3 regions of the Sphingobacterium sp. R2 genome follow, and region 2 is predicted to be linked to each of the others. Evidence: riboswitches for the same ligand, from Rfam matches in the RefSeq annotation. Region 2 holds a riboswitch; each other region holds the start of a gene.
What was found. Region 2 has a riboswitch for thiamine pyrophosphate ahead of VXM68_RS07365 (TonB-dependent receptor plug domain-containing protein). Riboswitches for the same ligand answer to the same signal wherever they lie in the genome.
Positions count from the first base shown of each region.

Region 1: it holds a riboswitch for thiamine pyrophosphate, as region 2 does, so the genes downstream of both, thiS (sulfur carrier protein ThiS) here and VXM68_RS07365 (TonB-dependent receptor plug domain-containing protein) in region 2, are expected to answer to the same signal.
Region 3: it holds a riboswitch for thiamine pyrophosphate, as region 2 does, so the genes downstream of both, pnuC (nicotinamide riboside transporter PnuC) here and VXM68_RS07365 (TonB-dependent receptor plug domain-containing protein) in region 2, are expected to answer to the same signal.

Region 1 is NZ_CP142884.1:4,459,973-4,464,188, reverse strand. It holds gene VXM68_RS18740 (thiamine phosphate synthase) at 1-543, opposite strand, end outside; gene thiC (phosphomethylpyrimidine synthase ThiC) at 540-2,354, opposite strand; gene thiS (sulfur carrier protein ThiS) at 2,400-2,606, opposite strand; TPP riboswitch at 2,666-2,761, opposite strand; gene VXM68_RS18725 (family 78 glycoside hydrolase catalytic domain) at 2,953-4,216, shown strand, end outside.
Region 2 is NZ_CP142884.1:1,777,367-1,781,582, forward strand. It holds gene VXM68_RS07360 (TonB-dependent receptor) at 1-561, opposite strand, end outside; gene VXM68_RS07365 (TonB-dependent receptor plug domain-containing protein) at 474-1,991, opposite strand; TPP riboswitch at 2,046-2,171, opposite strand; gene VXM68_RS07370 (amidohydrolase family protein) at 2,399-3,574, shown strand; gene VXM68_RS07375 (acylphosphatase) at 3,693-3,974, shown strand; gene VXM68_RS07380 (lipopolysaccharide biosynthesis protein) at 3,980-4,216, shown strand, end outside.
Region 3 is NZ_CP142884.1:3,215,771-3,219,986, reverse strand. It holds gene xerD (site-specific tyrosine recombinase XerD) at 1-210, shown strand, start outside; tRNA gene VXM68_RS13285 (tRNA-Arg) at 416-487, shown strand; gene VXM68_RS13280 (acyl-CoA dehydrogenase) at 891-1,982, opposite strand; gene pnuC (nicotinamide riboside transporter PnuC) at 1,957-2,535, opposite strand; TPP riboswitch at 2,632-2,776, opposite strand; gene VXM68_RS13270 (malate:quinone oxidoreductase) at 2,792-4,216, opposite strand, start outside.

The DNA of each region.
Region 1 (4,216 bases), 2.7 Mb from region 2:
GTCGGGATGCTGCCATAAAGCGCCGTACAAGGCTATTCCCTCTGCCCCTTCCTGCAACGGGAGGAGACAGTTAGCTTGGTTTATTCCGCCAAGTGCTATCAGACGAACAGTAAAATTAACGCGATTTGGAAGCTGATTCAGTTGAGCATTATACCTTCCGTATTCTTTTTTTGAAATACTTGGAAATATCGGACTTAGAAAAGCATAGGTCCAGCATTTATCCAGTTTGTTGAATGCCGCAATATCATGTACAGATGTCGAGCAAATAATTGTAGTGTTCACCTGATTGGAGGGACTATGCTGTCTGCTCCATTCATTCCGATGAATGCGTGAGATCCCGAGTTCCGTCGATAGGTGAGGGTGAGAATGAAGAACTAACTTTTCAAGATATGCAGGATCTATTGATTCTACATATCTTGCCATTTGTAAATCTGTAAAATGATATTTGCGTAAGTGCAGGATATCGAGCCCCTTCTCAAGAAGGGTATGGATAACCGCTTTTTCAGCATGTATGGTCTCTTCTGGCGTTAGTGCAATGATCATAAATAGAGTTCTTTACCCTGTGCGATAAATTCTTGCGATTTTTCAAGCATACCCTGCGCTGCACTATCCCGTATTTCCTGCGTAATCTTCATGGAGCAAAATTTGGGGCCACACATGGAACAGAAATGAGCTACTTTAGCTGCATCTGCAGGCAAGGTTTCGTCATGATACTCACGTGCGGTATCCGGATCTAGGGAAAGATTGAATTGATCTTCCCATCTAAATTCAAATCTCGCTTTACTTAAAGCATTGTCACGATACTGCGCTCCAGGGTGTCCTTTGGCCAAATCAGCAGCATGTGCGGCTAGTTTGTACGTGATCACACCATCTTTAACATCTTTTTTATTTGGTAATCCGAGATGTTCTTTTGGGGTGACATAACAAAGCATGGCACAACCGTACCAACCGATCATTGCAGCTCCAATCGCCGAAGTAATATGGTCATACCCCGGAGCGATATCGGTAGTAAGCGGGCCTAAGGTATAAAATGGGGCTTCATTACAACATTCCAGTTGTTTGTCCATATTTTCTTTGATCAGTTGCATGGGCACGTGGCCGGGGCCCTCTATCATTACCTGAACATCGTGTTTCCAGGCGATCTTGGTGAGTTCGCCCAGTGTTTCGAGCTCAGCAAATTGAGCCGCATCGTTGGCGTCCGCAATAGCTCCTGGACGGAGACCATCGCCAAGTGAAAAAGCAACATCATATCGTTTCATGATCTCACAAATCTCCTCAAAATGGGTATAGAGAAAGTTTTCTTTGTGGTGAAAAAGACACCATTTGGCCATGATAGAACCACCCCTTGAGACGATACCAGTTACTCGTGTTGCTGTAAGATGAATGTAGCGAAGCAATACACCGGCGTGTATAGTAAAGTATGAAACACCTTGTTCCGCCTGTTCGATCAAAGTGTCTTTAAAAATCTCCCAAGTAAGGTCTTCGGCCACACCTTTTACTTTTTCTAATGCCTGATAGATTGGAACGGTACCGATTGGAACTGGTGAATTGCGGATGATCCACTCGCGGGTTTCATGGATATTTTTACCGGTGGATAGATCCATGATCGTGTCGGCTCCCCAACGACAGGCCCATACCGCTTTCTCAACTTCTTCCTCTATACTTGAACTTACAGCGCTATTGCCAATATTGGCATTAATTTTAACAAGAAAGTTGCGCCCGATAATCATGGGTTCACTTTCAGGGTGATTGATGTTATTGGGAATGATCGCTCTCCCGGCAGCGATCTCTTCGCGGACAAACTCGGGAGTAATCGTTTTTCTAGGGATTCTGGCACCAAAGTTTTGGCCTGTATGCTGATGATCCATTCCGGGGGTGCTGGCTACTAGCTGCTCGATATGTTGATTTTCGCGGATAGCTACGTACTCCATTTCAGGCGTAATGATACCTTGCTTTGCATAATGTAATTGGGTGACATTACTCCCGGCAGAGGCTACTTTTGGTTTATGACTATAGGCAAATCGGAGTTCATCCAACGTTGGATCAGAAAGGCGTTGTTGTCCATATTCAGAGCTGATGCCCGCCAGCTGTATGACATCCTGGCGATTCAATATCCATTGTTCGCGAAGCCGGGGGAGACCTTTTCGGATATCGATCTGAAAATTCTCATCGGTATATGGACCAGAGGTGTCGTAGATTGTAATAGGGGGATTAATTTCTACTTGTCCATTGCTTAATTTGGTTGGACTTAAAGAAATTTGGCGCATAGCCACTTGAATAGGAAATAGTGTTCCAGGTACAAAAATTTTTTTTGAATTGGGAAAAGGGGATTGCGTAATTGTTTCAGCTGTCATTTTTTCTGAATTGAAGTGAATGATTAGGGTGATTTTTTTTAATCATTATCCGCCTTGCGATGCGGTTATTAAGATGATTTGATCGTGAGGTTTGAGTGTTGTTTTAGCCCAATCGTCCTTAGGTATAACATGGTTGTTGATGGCAGCAGCAACACCTTGGGTTTTGCCAGATAGTTCCAAAACCAATAGTTCCTCAAGTGAAGAAGGAGCGGGGTCGAAAGATCGAATTTGATGATTTATTGTAAGTTCCATTCCTTAATTTTTTTGGTTAAACTTTAGGAATGGCTACACGAAGGTACAGCAATGCACCTGTTAGACAGCTCACTTTTCCCTACGCCAGTATGATCCGGATCAGGTTCTAAGGGTAAAATCTCAGCCTGCACAAGCAGACACCCCTAAAGTTAAAACGAAGATAGTATTATTTTTGTGAAAGTTGCAAGAATTTTAATTTAAATGCCTCATATATACAGCAGGAAAGTACAGGTCGCGATTTGCGAAATATTTGATATATTAGTTTTTTAATCAGCTAAAACAATTTAACAGTAACCAAGAATTATATCCTTTAATGCGTAGAATTTTATTGATAATAATATTGTGTATGGCAAGTACTGCCTATGCACAATCCAAGAATAACTGCAAGGCTGTAAAGTTGACATGCGAACATCTGGTCAATCCTTTAGGCATTGACGCATCCCACCCGAGATTAAGCTGGCGCCTTGAAGACCGGCGAAAGGGCGCCCTACAGCAAGCTTATCAGATTCTTTTAGCGCAAGATTCCCTTGAATTGTTACATGGGGTAAAAGCGCATTGGGACAGTGGAAAGCAGCTAAGTTCGGCGATGTTGGTGCACTATAATGGTACCGAGTTAAAGCCGCGGATAAAATACTTTTGGAGAGTAAAAGTATGGGACCGAGACGGTATTTCCAGCGTTTCAGCAATAGCATCTTTCGAGACTGGAATGATGGGGAAGGATCTTTGGACAGGAAAATGGATCAGTGACAATAAAGATATCAATGCGCGCAACGCTCCGTATTTTAGGACTGAATTCACTATCAAAAAGCGGATAAAATCGGCTCGTGCTTATGTTGCCGCTGCCGGATTATATGAGCTTTCTATTAATGGCGTGCGCATTGGAGACCACCGTCTTGATCCTATGTATACGCGATTTGATCGAAGAACACTGTATGTGGTAGAGGATGTTACCGGACAACTACAACAAGGTGCGAATGCGATTGGCGTCGTTTTGGGGAATGGCTGGTATAATCACCAGCCACTGGCGGTTTGGAATTTTCATCAAGCACCGTGGCGGGCCCGGCCAATATTCTGTTTGGAGCTTAAAATCGAGTATACAGACGGTACGTGGGAGACGGTCGTTTCGGATAAGCAGTGGAAAACAGCTACCGGTCCAATTATCTATAACAATATTTATACGGGTGAGCATTATGATGCTCGACTTGATATGCCCGGCTGGGACAAACCTAAATATGATGATTCAACTTGGCAGGCTGTTCAGTACAGAAATGCGCCATCTGCACATATCGTTTCCCAACAGATGGTACCGATTCGGCTCGTGAAGTCCTATAAGCCCAAATCAGTGACAAAGATAGACCAACGTACTTATGTTTTCGATATGGGTCAGAATATGGCTGGAATTACAAAAATTAAAGTCAAAGGAGCTGCAGGGACTATGCTACATATCAAGCATGGTGAACGATTGTCGGCAGATGGGCGTCTTGATCTGTCCAATATCGATGTTTATTATCTTGGCGATAAGGAAAAGGAGCCCTTTCAGACGGACATTCTTACCTTAAGCGGTCGCGATGATGAGTTTATGGCTAAATTTGGTTATAAAGGCTTTCGTT
Region 2 (4,216 bases):
CCAATTAAGCTGCTTATTGATGTTCCATGAGACATCGAACTCGATGCCGATCCGATAGCTATTGTTGACATTTTGGCGAATCGGAGAACCTGTATCACTGATTTCGCCAGTTGGAATCAGCTGATTTTTGTAAAACATACCATATCCATTCAACCCGATGTTAAGTTTTTCGTTTGCAAATCGGTAACCAAATTCGATATCCTGCATTTTCTCCGGTGTTGGATCAGGTAAACTGCTGTTTTTTTCAATAAAATCTTTGCGAACAGGCTCTTTTTGTGCAAAGGCATAGGAAGCGTACACATTTGAATAATCATTTAAAAGATAGGTTGCGCCTGCTTTTGGGTTTAAGAAGTTGAATTTTGGGTGATAGTTATAGTTTTTGACTTTATCGTCATCGCCATACATGTGATAGTCGACATTTCTATATTGGACATCAGCCATCAGAATCCATTGGTCCAATTTGTAATCGATCTTTAGGAAATTACTGAAATCATTTTTTTGTGATTTTCCGAAGTAGTAGTTTTCATCCAGAAATCCTGTTGAGGCATATTGTGCCCATATGACTTGACCATAATGTTTTCCTCTATATTGATTGTAGGCTCCCCCCAGGTAATCTCCAGCTGATCGTTGGGTTTATAATTGAGGGAGTAAGTCAAACCATAAAAATAGTTGTCCAACCATCTTCTGCGCACTAGATCTGTTTTTTGTATGGTATCTTTTCCGATAATTACATCAGGCAGACCATATTTACTCAATTTATCGGCAGATCTCATTTCTTCATAGTAGCCATAACCTCTGGTGTAATGGAGGGCGGTATTAAGTGTTACCTTGTCACTTAGGATATTGGTGTAATGAAGCTGATGATGTTTTTGCGTATAATTATCAGTTTGATTTTTATAGGTGTACAGGTTATAGTTTCGACCAGCATTCATAAATCGATCTTTTTCAGCTCCTGCTATTTCGAGGGCGTTATCGGCATAATCATCCATACGTGACCGATCTCCAGTAATTAACGGTTCGGGAACGCCATTCCAGGCCTGATATGTTTTTTCTTTTCCCCAGAATACAATTCCTTTTAGGATGTGTTTCTTACCATAATAACCACCATCTACATAGAAAGATTGTAGGTCTGAACTCCCCCTTTCAATATAGCCATCGCTGCTAATTCGGGATAATCTGGCATTGAATGCAAATTTGTCATTGATCAGTCCAGTGCCCACTTTCACGGTATTTTTCCATGTGTTATACGAACCGAACGAATTGTTAAGTTCTGCATAGGGATGTTCAGCCAATGTATTGGATTGAATATTTAATGAAGCTCCAAATGATCCGGCCCCGTTTGTTGAGGTGCCGATTCCTCGTTGAACTTGGATGCTCTCTGTGGAAGAAGCAAAGTCAGGAAGATTGACAAAAAATGAGCCCATGCTCTCCGCATCATTTAGCGGAATGCCATTTAACGTTACGTTGATTCGTTGATTATCTGATCCGCGGATGGTCATTCCTGTATAACCGATGCCCGCTCCGGCGTCTGAATTTACCTGTACCGATGGTGTTTGGTTAAGCAGAAAAGGGATATCTTGTCCGAGATTGTTTTTTGTAATTTCCTCTTTTGAGATGTTTTTGAAGGTTGTAGGCGCATTTCTTTTAGCGCGGGTAGATTGGACGAGCACCTCTTCCATTTGTATGGTAGTTGGTTCTAATTCGACCAGTATTTCCATATTATCTTTTATGTTTACATTGCGGATCCATGTTTTATATCCAATAGAGGAGATTTGAATGTGATGTTGCCCGGTGTTGATATGATGGAGCTTAATGATTCCATGGTTGTCTGACTGACCATGGAAGGAAGCTTGGCCATCGATAGATACGGAAACGTTTTGTAAAGGATTTTGGCTACTCTTATCTACAGTTTTAATTGTCAGATTTTGCTGCGCAATGGCAACTTGCATCGAAATAGTAGCTAAGGAGCTACAAATCAAAAATTTGATCATGGTAATGTATTTTGTTTGAGTTAAACAAATCATAGCAAGGGGTTACTATGACCGCACTATTTAACTAACCTCTCCCTACGCCAGCATTATCTGGATCAGGTGTACAGAATTTAATCTGTTGGGTATAATCTCAGCCTGTATTTGTGTTCCTGACAAAACAAGGCACCCCTATTTGATGCTGCGAATATATAGATTAAAAATTGAAAAGCGATATAAAGAAGTATTTTATGACAAATTAAACAAGGGAAGTTGTGTTGTTATTTCTTTTTGGTTAATATTTTATGTAAATTGTTGTTTTTGGTATATATTGTTCTTTTTAGGTACCTTGGCATAGATTTTTCTACTAGTGGTATGTATTTATACAAGTCTAAAAATTTTAGTTACTAAATTGATAGTGAGGAGATAATATGTTAAAATATTTAAGCGCTAATTATATTCTGCCGATTAGCTCGATGCCGATAAAAGATGGTATTGTTGCGGTAGATGAGGAGGGGGTAATTCAAGGTATATTTGACCCAACGTCATTTACACCTATGGATAATGGTCAGGTCGAGAAATACGAAGGGGTTATAATTCCGGGTTTCATCAACGCGCATTGCCACATTGAATTGTCGCATATGAAAGGTATCGTTGCTAAAGGTACAGGGCTTCCGAGCTTTTTGAGTAAGGTGATGACAACGCGTTCGGCTTCGATGAAAAAAATAGATGAAGCAATGGCAAAAGCCGACAGAGAGATGTACGAAAATGGTATTGTCGCAGTTGGCGATCACGCTAATACGGATAATTCTTCAAAATTGAAGGACGATTCTGAAATCTTGTATCACACATTTGTAGAAGTGATCGGAATTGAGCCGGACGAAGCCGATTTTAAGTTGAAGGAGGCTAAATCACTGATCCAAGAGTTTAGGAATGGCCATGTGTCTATCACGCCACATGCCCCCTATTCTTGCTCCAAAGTACTTTTTAAAAAATTCAAGAAAGTAATTTCGGAAACAAACATTATCAGTATTCATAATCAGGAAAGTGAGGAAGAGAATAAGTTGTTCCGTTATAAAATGGGCGAATTCTTAGACTTTTATAAAAGTATCGGAAAAAATGCAGATACGATAAAAGCGCAGGCAAGAAATTCAATTCAATCTTATCTGCCTTATTTGCCTTACCCAAATAAATTGTTGTTGGTTCATAATACCTATACATCTTTAAAAGATTTTGATTTTGTTGAGCGTATGGGGCGTGACGTCACGTGGTGCTTATGTCCGAAAGCTAACCTTTATATTGAGGGGACTCTACCTAAAATACAGAACTTTTTAAATTCGGGACAACGTATTGTGATCGGAACCGATAGTTTAGCTTCCAACGATACCTTGTCCATTCTGGATGAACTAAAGGTGTTACATGCACACTTCGAGGATCTTGATTTCTTACAGACTATCCAATGGGCCACGATTAATGGCGCTATTGCGTTAAATATTCAGGACGAATATGGATCGTTGGAGGTGGGTAAAAAGCCAGGTGTTGTTTTGCTGCAGGGGATGGAACATATGCGCTTAACTGATGATGTGAAGGTAAAACGCTTAGTCTAGTATTTTATTCCCCAAAACTTCTGTACTTTTGTTTTTAATGAACAACCCATGACTATATGAATGAAATTATAGTCATGGGTTGCTCCATCTGACAGATGGAAGAAAAAATAAGTTACAGATGAAACATTTGAATATTTCAATAAGAGGTAAAGTACAACGAGTCTATTTTAGATTAACAACTAAGGCAGTTGCTGATCAAGTTGGTGTGAGGGGCTTCGTGGTCAATTTAAAAGACGGTTCTGTCTATATTGAGGCTGAAGGTGACGAATTTTCACTTGATTCACTTTTGGAGTTCTGCAAGGAGGGTCCAGAGGGTGCGGTTGTTGAAAGTGTAGAAATAGAGGAAGGCGAAATGAAAGGCTTTTCCAATTTTGAAGTAGTTAAAAGAGTTCAATCTTAAGCCCAGTGTCTACAATCAAAAAATTTCTCAGCGATACCTTCATCTATGGTATAACGACTATCGTTTCAAGAATGATAGGATTTTTGATGACGCCGCTTTATCTGCGAAAATTTAAAGATGCCGCAGTCTACGGCATCTATTCTAACTTTTATGCCTGGATGTCTATGTTGAATGCTGTACTGGCATTTGGTATGGAAACGACATATTTTCGCTATTTGCAAAAAGTCGAAACGCAAGATAGA
Region 3 (4,216 bases), 1.4 Mb from region 2:
GAACTTGCCTTAAAAATAGGGTTACAGAAAAACATTAGCCCACATACCTTCCGCCATAGCTTTGCCTCTCATTTAGTGGAAGGCGGGGCCGATCTGCGGGCTGTACAGGACATGCTCGGACATGAAAGTATCACCACTACCGAAATATATACGCATATAGACAAGGAATACCTGCATTCTGTAATCACGCAATACCACCCGCGGTCATAACCAACCTGCTGTCAACTAGCATCATTTTTTGATCCGAAGTATGCACAAATGAATCATTAGCACTGAGTTAAAAAAAAACGAGGAGCGGGTGAAATTTATATGCAAAAAAACGGCGCTAATTATCGCTAAAAATTGCCTGCTAAAAGTTACAATTTTATCGTAAAGATATTTGTTAGATCTAGAAAATAATATATCTTTGCGGGACGTTCCCGTAGTTCAATGGATAGAATTTCAGATTCCGGTTCTGACGATGTGGGTTCGACCCCCGCCGGGAACACAAAAGGAGACATTTCAATGAGATGATCTCCTTTTTTTTACGCTACGAACTCCAGCTCCGTGTTGACGTGGGCACGCGAATATTTTTCAGCAATGTATACGAATCGGTTGGCCATTTCATGGCGAAAAAATAGCTAATATACCAATTAGATAGCAGATATCCAAATACCAATTTACCCCTAGGCACAGCCTTAGAACAATTGTTACCCAGTACTCGTTCAGTGCTTGTTCACTCGTCACTGAATCATCACTGAACAAGCACTGAACAAGCACTGAGCAATCACTGTAAAAACGGGCAAGTTGGTTACTAGCGGTTCTTCTTTTGGCACACCAAAAATTAGCAGCGGAAAATCTGTAGATAACGCAGCATTTGTAACAAAAAATTTTTAAAACAAAGCTATTGTCTATATACTCTTCTGCAACAACTTATGCTGTGAAGCAGTAAAAATATTTCGGAAGATGATATTGATCTCTTGGTCCACGGCAGCCCCCAAAATCCCTGCCTGAGGATAGAGTTTAACGGTATTCGTTAAAATGGAAGAGACAAAATCACGGCTTTGCGTGGCTATTTGCGCATAAATTGTGGCATTATCGATACCATTACTGAGGTTATCCCAAGAATGGTCAGCCAAATGCAAGATAGCATCCTTTCGTATGGTGTAATCCTGTTGAAGCTCATCGAGCATGCCGAAAGCAGCTTTACTCGCTGCCTGTTCCCAATTGGACGCTTTACTTTTTAACACAAACAGTTTTTCAATCAAATCCAGAAATCGCTTATACATCCCGATAAAATTGGCCAGCAAGGTCAACTCAGCAAAAGGCATAAAGGGATATTGATAGCGTAGATCACTGCGTGTGCTTTTCGCCGCATTGATTTCAAAACACTGTTTACCATCAACTAGGACGTCCTGCAGCGAAAAAGAGTGCGAGGCAGTCACCTCTAATCCGAACGTATCCCAGTCATAATGAACCAGCGCATGTTCTCTATCGACAAAAAATGATTTTACAAGTGGATTCCCTTTGTCATCCATTACGGGTTTCCCCCCTTCCTGAATCGTTGCATTCAACGTAAAATGGGTTAAATGTGGAGCCCCAGTAGCGTACTTCCAAAACCCTGTGAGTCGATAATGTTCACCATCGCGCGTTGCTGTGCCCGATGCCTGCCCGCTACCACCGAAACAAACCCGTTCCATTTTAAAGATTTGATCGCCTAGAACGCGATCAATAAAACCGACAAAAAGATTTGCTCCCGAACATAATGTCACTGTCCAGGCCAGTCCGCCGTCCCAATACGCTAAATCAGCCAATACATTCAGACCTTCTGGTACCGTTAAACCTAATCCACCCAGTTCAACGGGAATCCAGATTTTAAACCATTTTCTGCGATAGATTAGTTCCAACTGTTCATCCGACAAAGATTTCTGCTGAATACCTTTTGCCTGACTGTCTTTCAGAATGGCAATATCCGCACTATTGAGTTGCATATCTCTCTTCACGTATTATTTTCCTCCAATTTAAATATCCACTAAATGCCATCACAAATAAAAACAAAGTCAGTCCGGAATAGAGAAACAATCCTTTATGGATCAATAATGGAATGGCCATTAGATTGCTAATATTCAACAGTATCCAATTTTCTATTTTGCGTTTTGCCAACAACCACATTCCTGCCCAAGCGGTGCAGGAAACGGCGGAATCCCATAGTGGAACATCGGAGTCTGTTAAATGCACCAATCCAAAATAGAACAACAAAAAACCAGCGGTGCAGATAAAGCATACTATCCACCAATCTTTCTTTTCACAACGTGTGATCGGCGTAGCAGCGTCACTGCTATATTTCCAATACATCCAGCCGTAAATGCTCATGACTAAATAATACAGGTGCAGCAATATTTCAGCATACAGTTTTGCGTGAAATAATACATATACGGATATCAGTATACCTATAATGCCAAAAATATAATGGATTGATTTATTTTGCCGTGAAAACCAGACTTGCAAAATGCCGAAAGAAACACCTAGCCATTCTGCCACTGTGGCTTGTTGCATCTGTTTTATCAAAGCTTCGATCATGGATTCGGGAGTCATTCGAATTGTTTATTAGTGCGTGCGATCTTATAATAAACCTTCGGGGAGAAAACAGCTGTTTTTATTGAAATTAAATCCCTACGCCAGCATTACCTGGATCAGGTATATAAAAGCGATTGTACAAAGAGGAACAATCGCTTTTATTGGGTATAATCTCAGCCTAGAACGGCAGAAGCCGTTCGAAGCACCCCTCAAGTATATTGTTGGTCGGGCCTGATTAATCGATAGCGATTAATTTCAACGCTTTGTGTGTGCGTATACGTGTTTCTTTACAAAGCTGTGCGTCGTCGTTCAATGATTTCCCGTGTGATGGTATCATCTCACGTAACTTCTTCCTGTATTCATCTGATTTAGCACGTTCAGGGAAACATTTCTTCAGCAAGCTGATCATGATCGCGACAGAGGTAGAAGCGCCAGGAGAAGCACCCAATAACGCGGCAATAGAACCATCTGAACTAGAGACGACCTCTGTTCCAAATTCCAAAATCCCACCTCTCTTTTCATCTTTCTTGATCACCTGAACCCGTTGTCCCGCCTTCTCAATAACCCAGTCCTCCAATTTTGCTGTGGGCATAAATTGTTTCAATGACTCCAGTTTATCTTTCGGAGATTTCATGACTTCTGTGATCAAATACTTGGTCAAGGGCAAATTATCAAGTCCGGCAGATAGCATCGGACGGATATTCGACAACTTGATCGAAGCAGGTAGATCGAAATAAGAACCCTGTTTGAGGAATTTTGTGGAAAAACCCGCATAAGGACCAAATAACAAAGCTTGTTTGCCATCAATATAACGCGTATCTAAGTGCGGTACAGACATCGGTGGAGCGCCCACAGAAGCTTTGCCGTACACTTTGGCGTGATGTGCTTTAATAATCTCATCATTCACACAACGTAGCCATTGGCCTCCTACCGGAAAGCCACCATAGCCTTTTGCTTCTGGTATTCCGGATTTTTCCAACAACAGCAAGGAGTGTCCACCAGCACCAATAAATACAAATTTCGCTTTGATTTCTCTCTTTACTCCTGTTTTTAAATCTTTGACCTCCACTTCCCAACGACCATCATCTTCACGTTCAATGTCAATGACTTCATGGTTTAGCGAAATGGATATATTTTCTTTATTTGCAAGATTAGTGATCAAATCACGTGTCAATGAGCCAAAATTGACATCTGTACCAAGATCCATTTTCGTTGCAGCAATCTTTTCATTTTTATCACGCCCCTCCATCATCAATGGAATCCATGATTTCAGCAACTCAGCATCTTCAGTATACTCCATTCCCTTAAACAAGTTTTGGGTGGTTAACGTTTCCCATCTTGTTTTTAGAAATTTAGCATCTTTTTCACCAAAAACTGCACTTAGGTGTGGAATACTACGGATAAAATTTTCAGGTTGGGTAATGACGCCTTTATCAACGAGGTAGGACCAAAACTGCTTAGATACCTCAAATTGCTCAGCAATTTTCACTGCTTTATCAATCTTTACAGAACCATCTTTCTGTTCGGGTGTATAATTTAGCTCGCATAAGGCAGAGTGACCCGTGCCAGCATTATTCCAAGCGTCTGAACTTTCAGCAGCCACAACATCCAAACGCTCAAGAATTTCAATATTAACGTCTGGGCTTAATTCATTGATTAG